Regions from separate parts of the Sorangium sp. So ce363 genome, predicted to be linked through region 2. Evidence: riboswitches for the same ligand, from Rfam matches in the RefSeq annotation. Region 2 holds a riboswitch; each other region holds the start of a gene.
What was found. A riboswitch is a leader RNA that binds a small molecule or an ion and turns the genes downstream of it on or off. The one in region 2 is predicted to bind cobalamin.
Positions count from the first base shown of each region.

Region 1 (4,206 bases), 4.2 Mb from region 2:
CCGCCGTCCCGGTCGGCGATGACGTACGCGACCGCCTCGGTGTGCTCGCAGAAAACCGCGATCTCGGCGCGCCGGTGCGCTGGCAGGGCCAGCACGGGGAGCGCCCCGAGCCGGAACAGCGCGAAGCACACCTCGAAGAACTCCGCGATGTTCGGGAGCTGGACGACGACGCGATCCCCCGGCCGGAGCCCGAGGTGCAGCAGGCCCGCGGCGAGGCGATCGGCGCGCCGATCGAGCTCACCGTAGCTCAGCCGGCGATCGCCGCTGACGAGCGCGATCCGATCCGGGTGCCGCGCGGCCCGCTCGCGGAGCAGGCGCCCGAAGGTCTCGCCGCGCCAGTAGCCGGCGCGCCGGTAGAGATCGGCCATCTCGGCCGGCCACGGAGTCCAGCCGTCGAGCGCCTGCGTTCGCGCCTGCGCGGGCGCCTGCCGGCTCTCCTCCGGAGCGCTCATGCCATCTCCGGCGCCTGGTTGAGGCCGAGCGCGTTCAGCATGGTCCCGAGCTTGGCGGTGGTCTCGGCGAGCTCGTGCTCGCCGTTCGAACCGATGACGATCCCGGCCCCGGCATAGAGGCGGAGCGCCCGGCCGGCGACGTCGGCGCAGCGGATGACGACCGCCCACTCGCCGTCGCCGCTCGCGTCGGACCAGCCCACGAGCCCCGTGAAGAACCCGCGATCGAACCGCTCGATCGCCTCGATGGCGTCGCGGGCGCGGTCCGTGGGGTATCCGCACACCGCGGGGGTCGGGTGCAGCGCGGTGGCCAGCTTCATCGAGGAGATCGAGAGATCGCGCAGCTCCCCGGTGAGCCGGCTCGACAGGTGCCACAGCGTCGGGGTCTGCGTGAGCGAAGGCTCGTCGGGGACGCTCAGGCGCCGGCAGAACGGCCGGAGCGCGGCGGCGACGGCGTCGACGACGATCGCGTGCTCGTGCCGGTCTTTCTCGGACGCGAGCAGGGCGATCGCCCGCCGGCGGTCCTCGTCGGGGTCCGGGCTGCGGACCGCGGAGCCGGCGAGCGGATTGGCGATCACCCGGAGCCCGGAGCGGGACAGGAGCAGCTCCGGGCTCGCGCCGATGAGCGTCCGCGCGCGCGAGGTCGGGACGCCGCGCTCCGCGCTGGAGAGCCCCGCGGTCGGATCCGAGAGGTTGGCGGCGAAGGTGTAGCCGTTCCGGTTCTGGTGCGAGAGGCGCTGGAGGACGAGGCGGAGATCGACCGGCTCTCGCAGGACCATCTCCAGCATCCTGGAGAGGACCACCTTGCTCAGCGCCTCGGACCGCATCAGGCCCACTGCCGTCTCGACGCCGCGCACGTAGTCGCGGGGCTCGGGGACCTGGCGCAGCTCCTGGATGGTGATCGGCAGGTGCGACCGCGGCGATTCCGACGTGTGGTTGAGCGGGCCCGCGCTCTGGATCGCCCTCGGCACGATGAGGTGCGCCGGCGACGTGCTGTTGAACGGCACCGCGCCGACCACCATGGGGAGGCCCTGGCCGGCCCTCGACGCCGCCGCGAGCACCCTCGTGACGCGGTCCGCGAGGCGGTCGCCCTGATCCGCGCCGTTCGGCTCGAGGATCATGTCGTGTACGCCCTGCGCGAGGAGGGTGCGTGTCGGCGACGCGAAGAAGAACGCCGACTCAGGGGTGTATTGCTTCAACAGCTGCCCTGCGTTCACCGCGGGCAGCGCGACAGAGGCCGGTATCGAGATGGAACTCGTCACATTCAGCTCCGATGGGCGTCGAGAGCCACGTGGGCTCGGATCATCGGGCGCTGGACGTCAGGTCTCGGGCCGCTCGTTTCTGGTAACTGATAAAGAAAATCAGTTTCAAGTAACTCTTGGCACGCGCGTGCAAGACTGTCAAGGGACTCCCGGTTCTGTCTCGGGTGTGCATCGCCGGTGGGCCCGTGGACGGGGCGCTCCGGGCCTTCGCTTCTGCGTTGACATCCTGCGTGACGGGTGCGACGAGTCGCCCCGCCATCGGTGCTCGTCCGGCCATCCCCTGGCGAGCTGAAAAGGGAACCCGGTGAGAATCCGGGACTGCCCCCGCAGCGGTGAACGGGAACGACCATCACCAAGAAGCACTGGGCATGCACCAGAGCAGCCTGGGAAGCGGTGATGTGTAGGAGAGCGACCGGCGACGGCCGCAGCGCCCGTGAGTCCGAAGACCTGCCGAAGGTGCGCGCGCCGGTGCTCTGGCGCGCGTTGACCTGAGCCTTCGAGGGGAAGGCGCGCAGGCTCTCGACCACCTCGCTCGCGCGCGGTGCCGTGGCCCGTCACGCAGCCTCCTCGCTTCGGCTCTCAGCTCACCCGGAGCAGCGCTGGGTCGACGCGGGCAGGCGGCGCGTGAATGGTTGATTCCTCTGATCGTCGGTCGCGTCGGCGCCGGAGCGCCGGCGTGGCGTGCTGGCTCTCGCTCGCCGCCTGCAGCGCCGTGGCGGCCCTGCCGGCCGCCCGCGCCGACGATCCGCGCAGGCCGGAGGCCGAGCAGGAGGCCGGTCGCGCTGCCGCTCCACCGGGGGCAGACCCGCTGGAGGTGCGCGTCGAGGGGGATCGCATGCGCGCGCCCGCGCCGCCCAAGGACAGGTCCGTCGCGGGGTCGGTGCTGGGCCGCGAGCGCCTCACCGGCGCGGGGCTCGGAGCGGCGGACGTGCTCCGCACGCAGCCGGGCGTCCTCATCATCGAGTCGGGCGGCTTCGGCGGGCCGGCGACCGCGGCCCTCCGGGGAGCGACCGCCACGCAGACGCCGGTGTACCTCGCCGGCGTCCGCCTGAACGACGACGTCGTGGGGACGGCGGATCTCTCCCTCGTGCCCCTCTGGCTCATCGAGCGCATCGAGATCTACCGCGGCCACGCGCCCATCGAGGCCGACCGCCTCGGCCCCGGCGGAGCGATCTTCTTCGAGCCGCGGCGGCCTTCCCGGACGACGGCCGGCGCGGGCGCCATGGCGGGCTCGCTCGGCGCGCGGCGCGGGTGGGCGTTCGCCGGCGCCAGCGCGGGCCCGGTGAGCGCGATCGTCGGGGTGAGCGCGGAGGCCGCGGAGAACCGCTACGCGTTCGTCAACGATGGCGGGACGCTCTTCGACGAGAGCGACGACACCCTGGAACGCCGGCAGAACGCCGACGTGCGCACGATCGACGCCTGGGCGCTCGCGCGCGTCGAGCTCGGGGGCGGCGCGATCGTCGACGTGATCGCGAACGGCACCGGCCGCGAGCAGGGCGTGCCGAGGCTCGCGCTCCTGCCGTCCCGCGAGGCGCGGGGGGAGTCGCGGCGCGCGCTGACGTCCGTCGCGGCGCGGGTGCCGTTCGGCGGAGAGGCGCAGCACACGCTCGAGGCGCGCACCTCGTTCATCGAGGCGCGGTCGGAGGTCCATGATCCCCTCTTCGAGCTCGCGCTGCTCACGCCGGAGCTCCGCCTCGCCGGCCGCCGCCTGGAGCAGACGCTCGGGGCGACGCTCTCCTTCGCCGACCGGCTCCGGGTGCGGCCCGTGCTCTCGGTCGCGCGCGAGGGCATCTCGCGCGCGCCGGACGACGTACCGCTCGCGCGGGCGCGGCGCTCGTTCGCGCGCGGCGCCGTCAGCGCGGAGGCGCGCCTCGGCGAGGGGCTCGCGCTGCACGCCCTCGCGAGCGGGGAGTGCCACGCCACCGGGGCGGACCGCGAGCGCCCTTGCGACGTGCTCGTCCCGACCGGGCGGGTCGGCGTGGAGGCGGGGAGCGACCGGCTCCGGCTCCTCGCGACCGTGGGCCGCTACGTCCGCGTCCCGACGCTCGGCGAGGTGTACGGCGTCTCCGGCGTCGTCCACGGCAACGCGGAGCTCGAGCCGGAGTCGGGCGCCACGATCGAGGCCGGGATCCGGGCGCAGACGGGGCGCGGCGCCGTGCTGCGCGGCGCCTTCCTCGACGTGTTCGCGTTCGGGAGCGCGGTCTCCGGGCTCGTCGCGTACGAGCGCTCCGGCCAGGGCTACGTGAACCCGTACAACGTCGGCCGCGCCCGCGTCGTGGGCGCGGAGCTCTTGGCCGGGGTCGAGGTGACCTGGTTCCTCCGCGCCGAGATCGCGGCGACGCTGCTCGATCCGCGGGACACGACGCCGGGGCGGACGACGAGGAACGACCTCCTCCCGTTCCGCTCGCGCCTCGTCGTCGCGCCGCGCCTGCACGCCGAGTGGAAGCGCCCGGGCGGCGCCGTGTTCTCGGGCGCGTCGGGCGAGATCCGGGCCG
Region 1 covers NZ_CP150333.1:5,417,504-5,421,709, reverse strand. Annotated here, with positions in the region: gene WMF12_RS20640 ((2,3-dihydroxybenzoyl)adenylate synthase) at 1-452, opposite strand, end outside; gene dhbC (isochorismate synthase DhbC) at 449-1,711, opposite strand; cobalamin riboswitch at 1,954-2,180, shown strand; gene WMF12_RS20630 (TonB-dependent receptor domain-containing protein) at 2,388-4,206, shown strand, end outside.
Region 1: another riboswitch for cobalamin. It lies ahead of WMF12_RS20630 (TonB-dependent receptor domain-containing protein); the one in region 2 lies ahead of WMF12_RS04600 (TonB-dependent receptor).

Region 2 (4,206 bases):
CGTGAGGTACTTCGACTGCTTGCACTTGCCGGCGAAGGTCGACGTGTTGACGCCGATCTTCATCTTGATCGTCGGCTCCTCGACGACGATGCGCGGCAGCGCCTCGGGGTGCGCCGGATCCGTGATCGTGTCGCCGATCGTGACCGTGTCGAGCCCGGCGATCGCGATCACCTCGCCCGCGACGGCGCTCTCGACCGCGACGCGCTTCAGCCCCTCGTAGGCGTAGAGCATCTTCACGTAGCCGCGCGACTGGCCGCCCTCGCCGAGGAGCGCGACGTCGGCGCCGGACCGGGCGGTGCCGCGGACCACGCGGCCGACCGCGAGCCGGCCCACGTACTCGTCGTGGGTCGTGTTGCAGACGATGACCTGGAGCGGACCGTCGGGGTCGCCGGAGGGGCCGGGGACCCGCTCGAGGATGGTCTCGAAGAGCGGCTCGAGGTCCTTCGCCTCGTGCTCGAGCTCGCGCTTCGCCTGGCCGAGCTTCGCCACGGCGTAGAGCGTCGAGAAGTCCATCTGCGCGTCGCTCGCCTCGAGGTCACAGAAGAGGTCGAACACCTCGGAGAGCACCTCGTGGGCGCGCGCGTCGCTCCGGTCGATCTTGTTGATGACCACGATGACCGGGAAGCCGCGCTGGAGGCACTTCGAGAGCACGAAGCGCGTCTGCGGCAGCGGGCCCTCGGCGGCGTCGACGAGGAGGAGCGCCCCGTCGGCCATCATGAGCGTGCGCTCGACCTCGCCGCCGAAGTCGGAGTGGCCGGGCGTGTCGACGATGTTGATCTTGACCCCGCGGTACCGGATGCTCGTGTTCTTCGCGAGGATGGTGATGCCGCGCTCCCGCTCGAGGTCGTTCGAGTCCATGACGCGCTCGGCCACGACCTCGTTCTCTCGGAAGGCGCCCGACTGGCGGAGCATGTGATCGACGAGGGTCGTCTTCCCGTGGTCGACGTGGGCGACGATGGCGATGTTGCGGAGATCGTTACGGGGCATATACGGCGGCGGCCGTGTAGCACGCGACCCACGGAGGAGCGAGCCCATCCTCGCTAGAGCCCGAACGTTCGGCCTGCACGGCAGGCCCGCGTCGAGGCGCTCGGATGGAGAGCGCGAGGCGCGCGCATGGCGCGAGAGCGGCGCGCGTCGAGCGGGCGAGCGGAGCGGTAGCGATTGACAGCCGAAGGCGCACGGCCATAGGGTGCGCGCCGTGCTGGTGCCCGGGCGTTCGCCTGGGCCGAAGAGGGAACCCGGTGAAACTCCGGGGCTGCCCCGCAGCGGTAAGCGAGAACGACCTCCACCCCAAGCACTGGCCCGACGAGGGCTGGGAAGCGGTGGACAGTAGGGAGCCGGTCAGACCGGAGCGCTCGCGAGCCCGAAGACCTGCCAGCGCCCGGCGGCGGGAGACATCCGGCGCCGGTTCGACCTGGGAGCCTCGAGGGAGGCGGTGAGGTCCGAGCCGGTGCAGCTCTGCCTCTGCCACGTCCCGGATACCGAACCGCCCCCCGCGTCGCCTTCCGGTCGCCCGCGGGGGCGAGAGGTCGGTCCAGCGCACCGTGCGCTGGCCAGCCATTTCGTCCTCGCGGAGCTCGACGCGAGCGGCCCGACGCCGCTCCGCGCGATTGCGGCGAAGGAGGACACGAATGCTGCGCGAGACGGTCACGACGAGCCACGGGCGCCGCCATCCATTTCACCTGCTCGCCGCGTTATCCATGGTGCTGGCCGCCGCGCGGCCCGCGCGCGCCGAGGGCGACACCCCCGAGTCGCCCGCTGCCCCGCCGGAGGCCGCCGCTGCAGAGCCCACCGGCGAGGGCGCGCCCGCGGGCGACGCCGCGATCGAGGTCACGATCCAGGCGGAGAAGCCGGGCAGCGAGGCCGCGTCGCGCGTCTCCGTCGGACACCGGGAGCTCGAGCTCAGGCCGAGGCTCCGGCCGGGCGACATCCTCGAGTCGGTCCCCGGGCTCTTCGCCGTGCAGCACGCGGGCGGCGGCAAGGCGAACCAGTACTTCCTCCGCGGATTCGACGCGGATCATGGGACCGACGTCGCCTTCTTCGTCGACGGCGTGCCCGTCAACATGGTCAGCCACGGCCACGGCCACGGCTTCACCGATCTCTACTTCATGATCCCGGAGCTCGTGACAGGGCTCGACGGGTACAAGGGGCCTTATTACGCGAGCATCGGCGACTTCGGTACGGCGGGCGCCGTCAACCTGCGCTTCGCCGAGAAGCTCGAGGAGAGCTACGCGCAGGTCAGCCTGGGGCAGTACGGTATCCAGCGCGGCCTCGTCCTCGCCTCGCCGGATCTCGGCGACGCGTGGCGCGCGGTGGCCGCGGCGGAGATCTACCGGAACGACGGGCCGTTCCTGAGCCCGGAGCGGCTCGAGCGCTTCAACGTGTACCTGCGGGCCACGCACGATCTCGACAACACCGGGAAGATCCAGATGACCTGGATGTCGTATGGATCGACCTGGCACGGCTCCGGCCAGATCCCCGCGCGCGCCGTGTGCGGCGAGGGCGAGCAGGGCGGGTTGAACCCGCCGCCGTCGGCGTTCGGACAGCCGTGCATCGACCATTTCGGCGCCGTGGATCCGACCGAGGGCGGGGCGACCGAGCGGCACATGGCGTCCGTCGCGTACTCGACCGCGTGGCGGGACGCCGATCTGAGCGCGCTGGCCTACCTCGTCCGCTACCGCTTCACGCTGTACTCGAACTTCACCTTCTTCAGCGAGGACCCCGTCCACGGCGACCAGATCGAGCAGAACGACGACCGCACGGTCGGCGGCGCCGATCTCCGCTTCCGCAGGCAATACGAGATCGGCGGGGCGAGGTTCACGACCTCGCTCGGCGCGCAGATCCGCGCGGACGCGATCGACAAGTCCCTCCACCACGACGAGGCGCGCGAACGGATCGAGGAGAAGAGCAGGACCCACGTCGATGAGAGCCAGATCGGCGTCTACGTCGAGCAGGACGCCCGGCTCCGGCGCTGGCTCCGCGTCGTGCTCGGGGCGCGCGCGCAGTGGATCGACGTCAACGTGGACGATCCGGGCGAGGACCTCGAGGCGGCGGGGAACAGGTCGAGCGGCGCCCGGGGACAGATGCAGCTGCTCCCGAAGCTCACGGCGATCGTGTCGCCCGTCGAGGGGGTCGATCTCTTCGCCCACTTCGGGCGGGGCTTCCACTCGAACGACGCGCAGGGCGTGGTGCTGGGGCAGGGGGCGGCGACGCTGATCACGCCCGCGACGGGCTACGAGGTCGGCCTGCGGGTCGCGCCCTTGCGCGGGCTGTCGCTGAGCGGGGCCGCGTTCCTGCTCGACCTGGACTCGGAGCTGGTCTGGAGCGGCGACGCGGGCGCGACCGAGGCGTCGGGGCAGACGCGGCGCTACGGGATCGAGATCGGCGGGCGCTACCGGCTCCGGAGCTGGCTCTTCGCGGACGTGGACGCGACCTTCACCCGCGCGCGCTTCCGCGAGAACGCCGGCAACGCGAGCGCGGTCGCCCTCGCGCCGACCCAGACGCTGACCGCGGGCGTCGGCGTCCGCCCGACGCTCGGCGCGTTCACGCCGTTCGCGGCGCTGCGGGTCAAGGCGATCGGCGCTCGGCCCGCGACCGAGGACGAGTCGCTCACCGCCGAGGGGTTCACGGTCGTCGACGCCAACGCCGGGCTGCGGTGGAAGAACGTCGAGGTGGCCGTGGACATCCAGAACCTCTTCGACACGACGTGGCGAGAGGTCCAGTTCGCGAGCGAGTCGCGGCTGCAGTACGAGCCGGCCGCGGTCACCGGGATCCACTACTCGCCGGGGTGGCCGTTCACCGCGATCGGGCGGGCGACGCTGTACTGGGAGTAGGCGCAGCGCCGGCTCATGTCCGGCGGAGGTCCTCGCGCAGCGCGTCGAGCGATGCCCGGAACGCGGCTTCGCTCACGGCGGCGCCCGTCGCCAGGGGCAGGAGCTCTGCGAACATCTGCCAGGCTTCCCGGATGTCACATACCCTGTGCGGATAACGCTGACGGGCAATGAGCGTGAGCCCTGTCACGACGCTGCGAACCATCGCCGCCTGGAACCCCGAGCCCTCGAAGACGACCGCTGAGCACCTGATGGTTGCGCTCGCCTCCGCGAGGAAGCTCGCGATCGCCCTGCGCGCGGGCGCCGGCGGCAACGACGCCCCGCTCTCGACGAGGGTGAGCAGCCCTATGCCGCGCGGGTGCTTCTTCGCGAACTC
Region 2 covers NZ_CP150333.1:1,226,042-1,230,247, forward strand. Annotated here, with positions in the region: gene typA (translational GTPase TypA) at 1-1,035, opposite strand, end outside; cobalamin riboswitch at 1,186-1,393, shown strand; gene WMF12_RS04600 (TonB-dependent receptor) at 1,632-3,833, shown strand; gene WMF12_RS04605 (hypothetical protein) at 3,847-4,206, opposite strand, start outside.

Region 3 (4,206 bases), 4.2 Mb from region 2:
CCTCGGGCGTGCGGTCCGGCGCCGCCTCCACGGTCGCCTTGGCGATGCGCGTCGCGGGGCGCGATCGCAGGTAGTACGTCGTCTTGAGCCCCTTCTTCCATGCGTGGAAGTACATGCTCGAGAGCTGACCGATGGTGGGGTTCTCGATGAAGAGGTTCAGCGACTGGCTCTGATCGATGAAGGCCCCGCGATCCGCGGCCATGTCGATGAGCGAGCGCATCGGGATCTCCCACGCCGTCCGGTACACGGCGCGGAGCTCCTCGGGCAGCTCGTCCATGCCCTGGACCGAGCCCTCCGCGAGCTTGAGCCGGGCGCGCACCGCGTCGTTCCAGGCGCCGAGCCGCTTGAGCTCCGCGACCAGGTAGCGGTTCATCTGCAGGAAGTCCCCGGAGAGCGTCTCGCGCTTGAAGAGGTTGGACACCTGCGGCTCGATGCACTCGTAGCAGCCCGCGATCGACGCGATGGTGGCCGTCGGCGCGATGGCGACGAGCAGCGAGTTCCTGAGCCCCTCGGCGCGGACGCGCGCGCGGAGCGCCTCCCAGCGCGCCGTGTCCTCCGGGACGACGTCCCACGCGTCGAACTGGAGCTCTCCGCGCGCGGCGCGCGTCTCGTCGAACGCCGGGTGTCGCCCCTTCTCCGCCGCGAGGTCCGCGGACGTCGAGAGCGCGTGGTAATACACATCCTCCGAGATCCGCCTCGAGAGCTCACGCGCGGCCGGGGCGTCGAAGGGCAGGCGCATCTGGAAGAACACGTCCTGCAGGCCCATGAGCCCGAGCCCGACGGGACGCCAGCGGAGGTTCGATCGCCTCGTCGAGGGGATGGGGTAGTAGTTGAGGTCGATGACGCGGTCGAGCTGGCGGACCGCGGTCCGCACCGTGCGCGCGAGCTTCTCGAAGTCGACCGCGACCGCGCCGTCCGCCAGCGTGACCGTGTGGCGAGCGAGGTTGATCGAGCCCAGGTTGCAGACGGCCGACTCCTCGTTCGAGGTCACCTCCAGGATCTCGGTGCAGAGGTTCGAGAGGTGGACGATCCGGCCCGGCAGCGCCGTCTGGTTGCAGGCGCGGTTCGACTTGTCCTTGAACGTCATCCAGCCGTTGCCCGTCTGCGCGAGCGTGCGCATCATCCGCGCGTAGAGCTCGCGGGCCTTCATCGTCTTCTTGGCGAGGCCCGCCCGCTCGGCCTCGACGTAGCGACGATCGAACTCCTCACCGTAGAGATCGGGGAGATCGCGCACGTCCTTCGGGTCGAACAGGCTCCATTCACCGTCGGCCTCGACCCGCTTCATGAAGAGGTCCGGGACCCAGCTCGCGAGGTTCAGGTTGTGCGTGCGCGCCGCCTCGTCGCCCGTGTTGTCGCGCAGTGAGAGGAACTCCTCGACGTCGGCGTGCCACGGCTCGAGGTAGACGCAGCAGGCGCCCTTGCGCTTGCCGCCCTGGTTCACGGCCGCGACGGACGCGTCGAGCGTCTTGAGCCAAGGCACGATCCCGCTGGAGTGCCCGTTGGTGCTCTCGATGAGCGAGCCGCGCGACCGCACCCGGTGGTAGGCGAGCCCGATGCCGCCCGAGAACTTCGAGAGCATCGCGACGTCGGTGTAGCGCTGGTAGATGGTCTCGAGGTGATCGTCCGGCGAGTCGAGCAGAAAGCAGCTCGAGAGCTGCTCGTGGCTCGTCCCGGAGTTGAACATCGTCGGTGAGCTCGGCAGGTAATCGAGCGACGAGAAGAGCCGGTAGAGCTCGATGGCCTGCGCCGCCGTCTCGGACAGCGCGCACGCGATGCGCAGGAAGAACTGCTGCGGCGTCTCGATGACGAGGCGCGTCTCGGGGTGCTTCAGCAGGTAGCGGTCGTAGAGGGTCCGCAGGCCGAAGTACTCCAGCTCGTTGTCCCGCCCCGGCTCGATGGCGTCGTTCAGCTTGCGGGCGTTCTGCGCCACGAAGCCGTGGAGCCGATCGTTGATGAGGCCCAGCCGCCGCCCCACGGCGATGGACTGCGAGAACGCGTGGATCTCCTGATTGCGGACTTCCTTGTCGATGTACGTGGCGAGCAGGCGCGCCGCGAGCTTCGCGTACTGGGGCTCATCGGCGATGAGCGACGCCGCCGTCTGGATGGAGAGCTGATCGAGCTCGCGCGTCGTCGCGCCGTCGTAGAGGCCGCTGATGGTCTTTGTCGCGACGCGGAGCGCGTCCACGTCGGACAGGGCCGCGCAAGAGCGGCTCACCGCCCGGACGATCTTGTTGACGTCCACGGGCTCGCTCGACCCGTTCCTCTTCTTCACCCGCATCGTCGTGTGCGGGAGCGTCTCCTCCGCGCCGGCGCTCGTCATGGCGGGCGCGTGGGGTGCGTGGAGCGCGCGCAACGGCGCCGCGCCGTTGCTCTTCACCAACGGTTCGTTCAGCATGGCATCCTCCTCGTCGTGCTCGTTCCGAGCGGTCCCGGACCGCTCGCGTCGATGCCGCGAGAGCGAAGAAGCCAGCCGATGCGCGCGGGTGCGCCAGGCTCTCTGGAGGAGCCATCGGACCGACCGCTCGCCCCCGCGGGCGAAAGGAAGACAGCGCGGGAGGGGGTCGGAACCGGGACAAGCGCGAGAGTCTGCGCCAGCTCGGACCTACCCGCCTCCCTCGAGGCTTCCAGGTCAAACCGGCGCTGGATGTCTCTCCTGCGCAGGATGTTGGCAGGTCTTCGGGCTCACGAGCGCTCCGGCTCTCGCCGGATTCCTACGGTCCACCGCTTCCCAGCCCGAGGGCCAGTGCGCGTCGTGGAGATCGTTCTCGCTTACCGCTGCGGGGCAGCCCCGGATTCACACCGGGTTCCCTTTTGAGCCCCGGGCCGAAGCCCGAGGCACCAACATGGGCACTACATATGGTGGTGCAGTGAGTCGGTCAAGCGAGATGTTGTGGGGGAGCTCCTTTGCTCGGTTGCACGCTCGATTGCATGTTCAGTTGCATGGTTGCGTGGTCGACGCTGGCGGCGCGCGCCGTCGCGGGCCACAACCCGGGCATATGCCGCTCAGCGAAGCGCGTCCGGCCGATCCGCTCGACGACCTCGTCGCGCTCCTGCGCGGCAAGCGGATCGTGGCGCTCACGGGCGCGGGGTGCAGCACCGAATCCGGCATCCCGGATTATCGAGGGCCCGAGACGCGGCGCCGCGCGCGGAACCCGATCCAGGGGCGGGAGTTCTCCCGCTCGGCCGAGATCCGGCAGCGCTACTGGGCGCGCGCCGTGATCGGCTGGGAGCGGTTCTCCAGGGCCGAGCCGAACCCCGCCCACCGCGCCCTCGCGCGGCTCGAGCAGGCGGGGCAGCTCGATGGCCTCATCACGCAGAACGTCGACGGCCTCCACCAGGCCGCGGGCAGCCGTCGCGTCATCGAGCTGCACGGGACGCTCTCCGAGGTCGCCTGCCTCGCGTGCGGCGCGATGGAGCGGCGCGCCGCCCTCCAGGAGCGGCTCCTCGCGCAGAACCCCGGCTGGCTGCGCCTCGCGGCCGACGTCGCCCCCGACGGCGACGCCGACCTGCCCGCCGAGCATGTGGCGGGCTTCCGGGCGCCGCCGTGCCTCCGCTGCGATGGGCCGCTCAAGCCGCGCGTCGTCTTCTTCGGCGAGAACGTGGCCCGGCCGATCGTCGACGCGGCGTTCGCGCTCGTGGACGCGGCGGACGCGCTCCTCGTCGTCGGCTCGTCGCTGGCGGTCTTCTCGGGCTACCGCTTCGTGCTGCGCGCCGCGCAGCGAGGCACCCCGATCGCCATGATCAACCTCGGCTCCGCGCGCGGCGAGGAGCTCGGCGCGCTGAAGATCGAGGCCCGGGCCGGCGAGGTGCTGCCGCGCCTCGCCGAGGCGCTCGGCGCCGGCGCCACCGCGGCGCCCCGCTGAGGCGCCGAGCGCCGGCGCACGCGCGGCGCTGGCATCACCCGCGCCGGTACATCACGTCGCTGCGGAGGACGTACTTGCTCCCCCGTGTCACGGCGGCGCCGCGGTGGAGCCGGCGGTGCTCGAACAGGAGCGCCATCCCGCGCCGCGGGGCGATGCTCCGGCCGCCCCAGAAATCGGTCGTGCCGCCCTCGAAGTCGTCGTTCAGGTAGATCATCGCGGTGAACAGGCTCCGCTCGCCGCCGGATCGCACGAACGACCCGTCGCCGTGCCAGTTGAAATATTCGCCCTCGGTGTAGCGATAGTAGCGGAATCGCTCGTTCAGCCCGACGGCGCGGTGGAGGCC
Region 3 covers NZ_CP150333.1:5,410,697-5,414,902, reverse strand. Annotated here, with positions in the region: gene WMF12_RS20615 (ribonucleoside-diphosphate reductase subunit alpha) at 1-2,395, opposite strand, end outside; cobalamin riboswitch at 2,651-2,858, opposite strand; gene WMF12_RS20610 (NAD-dependent protein deacetylase) at 2,997-3,863, shown strand; gene WMF12_RS20605 (prolyl hydroxylase family protein) at 3,898-4,206, opposite strand, start outside.
Region 3: another riboswitch for cobalamin. It lies ahead of WMF12_RS20615 (ribonucleoside-diphosphate reductase subunit alpha); the one in region 2 lies ahead of WMF12_RS04600 (TonB-dependent receptor).

Region 4 (4,206 bases), 900 kb from region 2:
CGAGGGCCACGAGCGCGGCGGCGGCGAACGCGACGTTCGCGGTGGGCGCGCTCGTCCTTCGGTCGGCGACGGGGAGCTTCCCCTGGTAGCCGCGGAGCTGCATCGCGAGCGCGGCGCTCTCGGAGCGCTCCAGCGTCCGGAGCGCCACGACGCCCGCGACGGCGCCGGCCGAGCGCGCGGCGGCGCCGGGGCGGGTGAACCCACCGCGGAGCGCGGCCGCGCTCCACGCGCTGTCGGCCGCGCGCTGGAGCACGCCGGCGAAGCGCCGCGTCAGCGCGAGCAGCTCGACAAGGGCCGCGGGGACGCCGAGCCCGGCGAGCGCCGCCTCGATCTCGGCGGGCGCGGCGGCGCCGGCGAGCCACCGGAGCACCGCGGCCGCCGCGAGGACGCGCGCGCCGATGGCCACGGCGCGGCGGGCCCCCTCGGCCGTGATCGCGTCGGCCGGGAACGGCGCGCCGGGGAGGAGCGGCGCCCCCGGCGTGAGCGCGAGCGCGAGCGCCGCCGCGACCGCTCCGATCCACGCGGCGGGCGCGGCGGCGCGGAGGACGGCGCGCGCCGGCGTGCCCTGGAGGCGGAGGGCCGCGCACGCGAGCAGGAGCAGCGCGGCCGGCGTGACGGGCGAGCGCGCGCCCGCGGCGACGCAGCACGCCGCCACGGCGGCCCCGAGGCGGAGCCGGGCGTCCACGTCGCGGAGCCGCGCGGGCGGGTCAGTCCGCACGGAGGCCTTCGCCGCCGGCCTTGCCCGCGGGCGCGCCCGCGCGCTCGACGAAGAGCACGCGCGAGAAATAGCCGAGGGCGAAGCCGGCGAGGAGCCCGGCCCAGAGGAACGCGAACAGCAGGAGGTCGCCCTCGAGGCCCGCGAACAGCGGCCCCGTGTCGTGGCGCCCTGCGTCCTCGGCGACGCGGCGCACCACGGCCTCGTCGACGCCGTCCCAGGACGCGTTGCCGCAGGCGGCGAGCCAGAATGAACCGGCGAGCTGGAGCGCTGCCGCGCACGCGCGCCGCGCGAGCGGCGCTGGCAGCGGGCGCTGTCCGAGCCGCCGCTTCACGACGCCCCCGGGGCGAGCCGGACGACCTGGAGTCGGTCCAGGATGTCGGGCCGCCGGGCGCGCAGGAAGGCGAGCGCCCCCGCGGTCATGACGCCCTCGAGCAGGCCGAGCGGGAGCTGGGTGGGGACGAAGGCGAGGGCGACGCCCGTGAACATGGACGTCACCGATCCCTCGCCCGAGAGCCCGAGCGCGAGCGCGAGCGCCGTGGTGGCGTAGGTTGCCCAGTCCGACGTCACGCCCGCGAGGAAGCCCGCGACCCAGAGGTTCGCGCCGCAGCGCCGCGCGACATGGAAGGCGAAATATCCGGTGAAGGCGCCCGCGATGCCCATCGACGCGACGTCGGCGCCGAGCGTGGTGAGGCCGCCGTGCGCGAGGAAGAGGGCCTGGATAAGGAGCGCCACCACGGTGACGAGGACGGTCATCCAGGGGCCGATGAGCACCGCCGCGAGCCCTGTGCCGCACGGGTGGGAGCAGGTCCCGGCGGTCGGCACCGGCACGGGCATGCACGAGATCGCGAAGACGGCGGCCGCGATGAGGCCGACGAACGGCTTGTAGAAGGCGTCCTGCTCGGTGCGGCGCCGGAGCAGGTGGAGGGCGATCGCGACGAAGGGCAGCGCGAGCGCGTTCCAGAAGGCGCACCAGCCGAGCGGCAGGACGCCTTCCGCGAGGTGCATCGCGGCCGCGGGCCGGGGCGCGAGGAGCGTCCCCAGGGACACGGCGGCGATCGACAATGCGCGGCCGTGAAGACCGATTTCGGCGCTCCGGGTGAAGTCCGCACCCGAACGCCACGAAGACGTGCGCAAGCTGCACCTCGTGGGAGGCTCGGGTAGGTCTCCCGGCTCATGGGTTCAGGGAGCTGATCGAGCTCCCAGCGCTGCGTCCACCTTCCCAGGCCTCTTCCAATGGGGCCCAGTGGTCTTCGGAGGCAGCTCCCCACTCACGGTGGCGGGACCGCGCCGGTTTTGCACCGGCTTCCCTGTTATGCCCCGGAGGGCACCCGAGGAATGGATTGTCAGGCCGGTGCTCGGTAATCCCGTTTCGTGCCCGGCGTCAAGGACGTCGCGCCCCGATCGTGGAGGAGGGGGCTCAGCGGGCGCTGCATGCGGCATGGCATGTCAGACGAGCTCCCCGTCGAGCGCGGGCCAGCTCCGCCTCGCGCGTCGGCCGCGTATCGTAGCGGCGCGATCGCGCGAGCCGGGGGCGCGGACCGGGCGAACCCGGGTGCGTCGACCCGGGGGCGCGTGCTTCCGCGTTGCGCGGTCCGGCCCGGCGCGGCCCGCCGCGAGTGCCCTCGTCCGCGGCGTCGGCGCGGCGGTGATGCCTGCGCTGGTGGCACCCTGCCCTCGGGGGGCGCTGCCGAGGCGCACGAGGCCATCGCTGCCGAGGCGCGTCGCGCGCCCGTCGGCGCCCCCCCATCGAGCGGCCATGGGCGCCGACGAGCGATCGAGGCCCTGTCGTGCGGCGGCCCGAGGCCGAGAAATTGACCCAGACGCATCATGCGAAGAGTCGTCGAGCACACGTCTTGAATTATGTCCCCCTTAGATAAAACCTGTTTACTTTGTCGCCGCGCGGGCGCAGCCCCTGTCTCGGTTTGGGCCCGCACGAGGGCCTCTCGTGCGCTTGAATACAGGAGCCGGCGCGTTCCTTCCGCAGTGTGCTTTGTTCGTCCTGGCTCTTTACTCGGGAGCAGGTGTCCGGTGTACGGCCTGCTGCCTCGTGGCCTCTCTTATTGAAGAGATGAGGGATTTCGTGTTCGCTCGTCTCGGAATGCGAGATGAACGCTGCGCTGGGCGCTGTCTCTGGTGGAGGGGTATGCCCGGCTCGAACGTGAATCCCCGCAGATCGGGTGTGTGTGGGTCGCGCGCCCGCCTGGCTGCCTTCGCGCCCGGAGCGCTCTGCTCGCTCGGCGTGCACGCGTTGCACTTTGTTATCGACAATGCGCCTGCGGATGCCACAATCTGACTACCGCATGCGCACCGGCGCGGACCCCCCAGCCCGGAGCGCATGCGGTCTTTCTTCTGCACCGTGGCGGACGTTCAAGACTCCGGCGCGGTTTCCCTGCCGCGGTCATTCTGGGCCCCCCTCCAGCGTGATGCGCGGTATTTTTTTTGCCCTCGAGCGCGCGGTTCGCGTCTTCCGAGGCGTCACTTTCCGGTGAACGTGGCCTGCGATTTCGCCAGGAACGCTTTCATTCCGACCTGTTGATCTTCGCTGCCGAAGAGCGCCGCGAATGCCTGGGCTTCCAGCTCGTTGGCGGCGGCGAGGTCGAGGCTCTCGCCGCGCAGGAGGACGCGCTTGGCGGCGGCGACGGCGAGCGGGCCGCGCGAGGCGATCTTGAGGGCGGTCTCGTGGGCGCGCGCGAGGAGCTCGGTCGCTGGGAAGACGGCGTTGACGAGCCCGATCGACAGCGCCTGCTGGGCGGTGATCATGTCACCTGAATAGACGAGCTCGCGCGCGCGTCCGGGCCCGACCCGTCGCAGCAGCCGCTGGGTCCCGCCGAACCCCGGGATGACGCCCAGGTTCACCTCGGGCTGGCCGAGTTTGGCGCCTTCGGCGGCGTAGATGAAGTCGCAGGCGAGGGCGAGCTCGCAGCCGCCGCCCAGCGCGAAGCCGTTGACGGCGGCGATCACGGGGAAGGGGGCAGTCTCGATGAGCTCGGCGAGCCGGTGGCCTGCGTCGGCGAACCGCTTCGCGGCGATGCTGTTCATGGCCGCCATCTCCGCGATGTCGGCGCCGGCGACGAACGCCTTGCCGGCGCCGGTCAGCACCGCCGCGCGGACCTCGTTGCCCTCGGCGGGCGCGAGGAGGTCGCGGAAGGCCGTGGTGAGCTCGCCGAGGACGGCGGGGTTCAGGGCGTTGAGTTTGTCGGGCCGCTGGATGGTCACGGTGGCGACGTGATCCGCGCGCTCGACGGCGACGAACTGGAGCGTACCGCGAGCAGGGGCCCCCGGCTGCTGTTCTTGAGCGGTCATGGAGCGTGGTTAGCAGCGCCCCGCGCCGGGGGGAAGCGCCTGCCGTGGGCCAGGGAAGGCGTCATTCCGTGTCCTCCCGATCCCGCTGTGTCGAGGCCGTTGCCGAGCCGACGAGCGAGCGATTTCCAGGCGAGCGATTTCCGGAGGAGTCGCGCGCCTGTTCCGGGACACGGCCCTTCGCTCGA
Region 4 covers NZ_CP150333.1:321,611-325,816, forward strand. Annotated here, with positions in the region: gene WMF12_RS01295 (CbiQ family ECF transporter T component) at 1-718, opposite strand, end outside; gene WMF12_RS01300 (hypothetical protein) at 708-1,049, opposite strand; gene WMF12_RS01305 (energy-coupling factor ABC transporter permease) at 1,046-1,759, opposite strand; cobalamin riboswitch at 1,858-2,065, opposite strand; gene WMF12_RS01310 (enoyl-CoA hydratase/isomerase family protein) at 3,194-4,021, opposite strand.
Region 4: another riboswitch for cobalamin. It lies ahead of WMF12_RS01305 (energy-coupling factor ABC transporter permease); the one in region 2 lies ahead of WMF12_RS04600 (TonB-dependent receptor).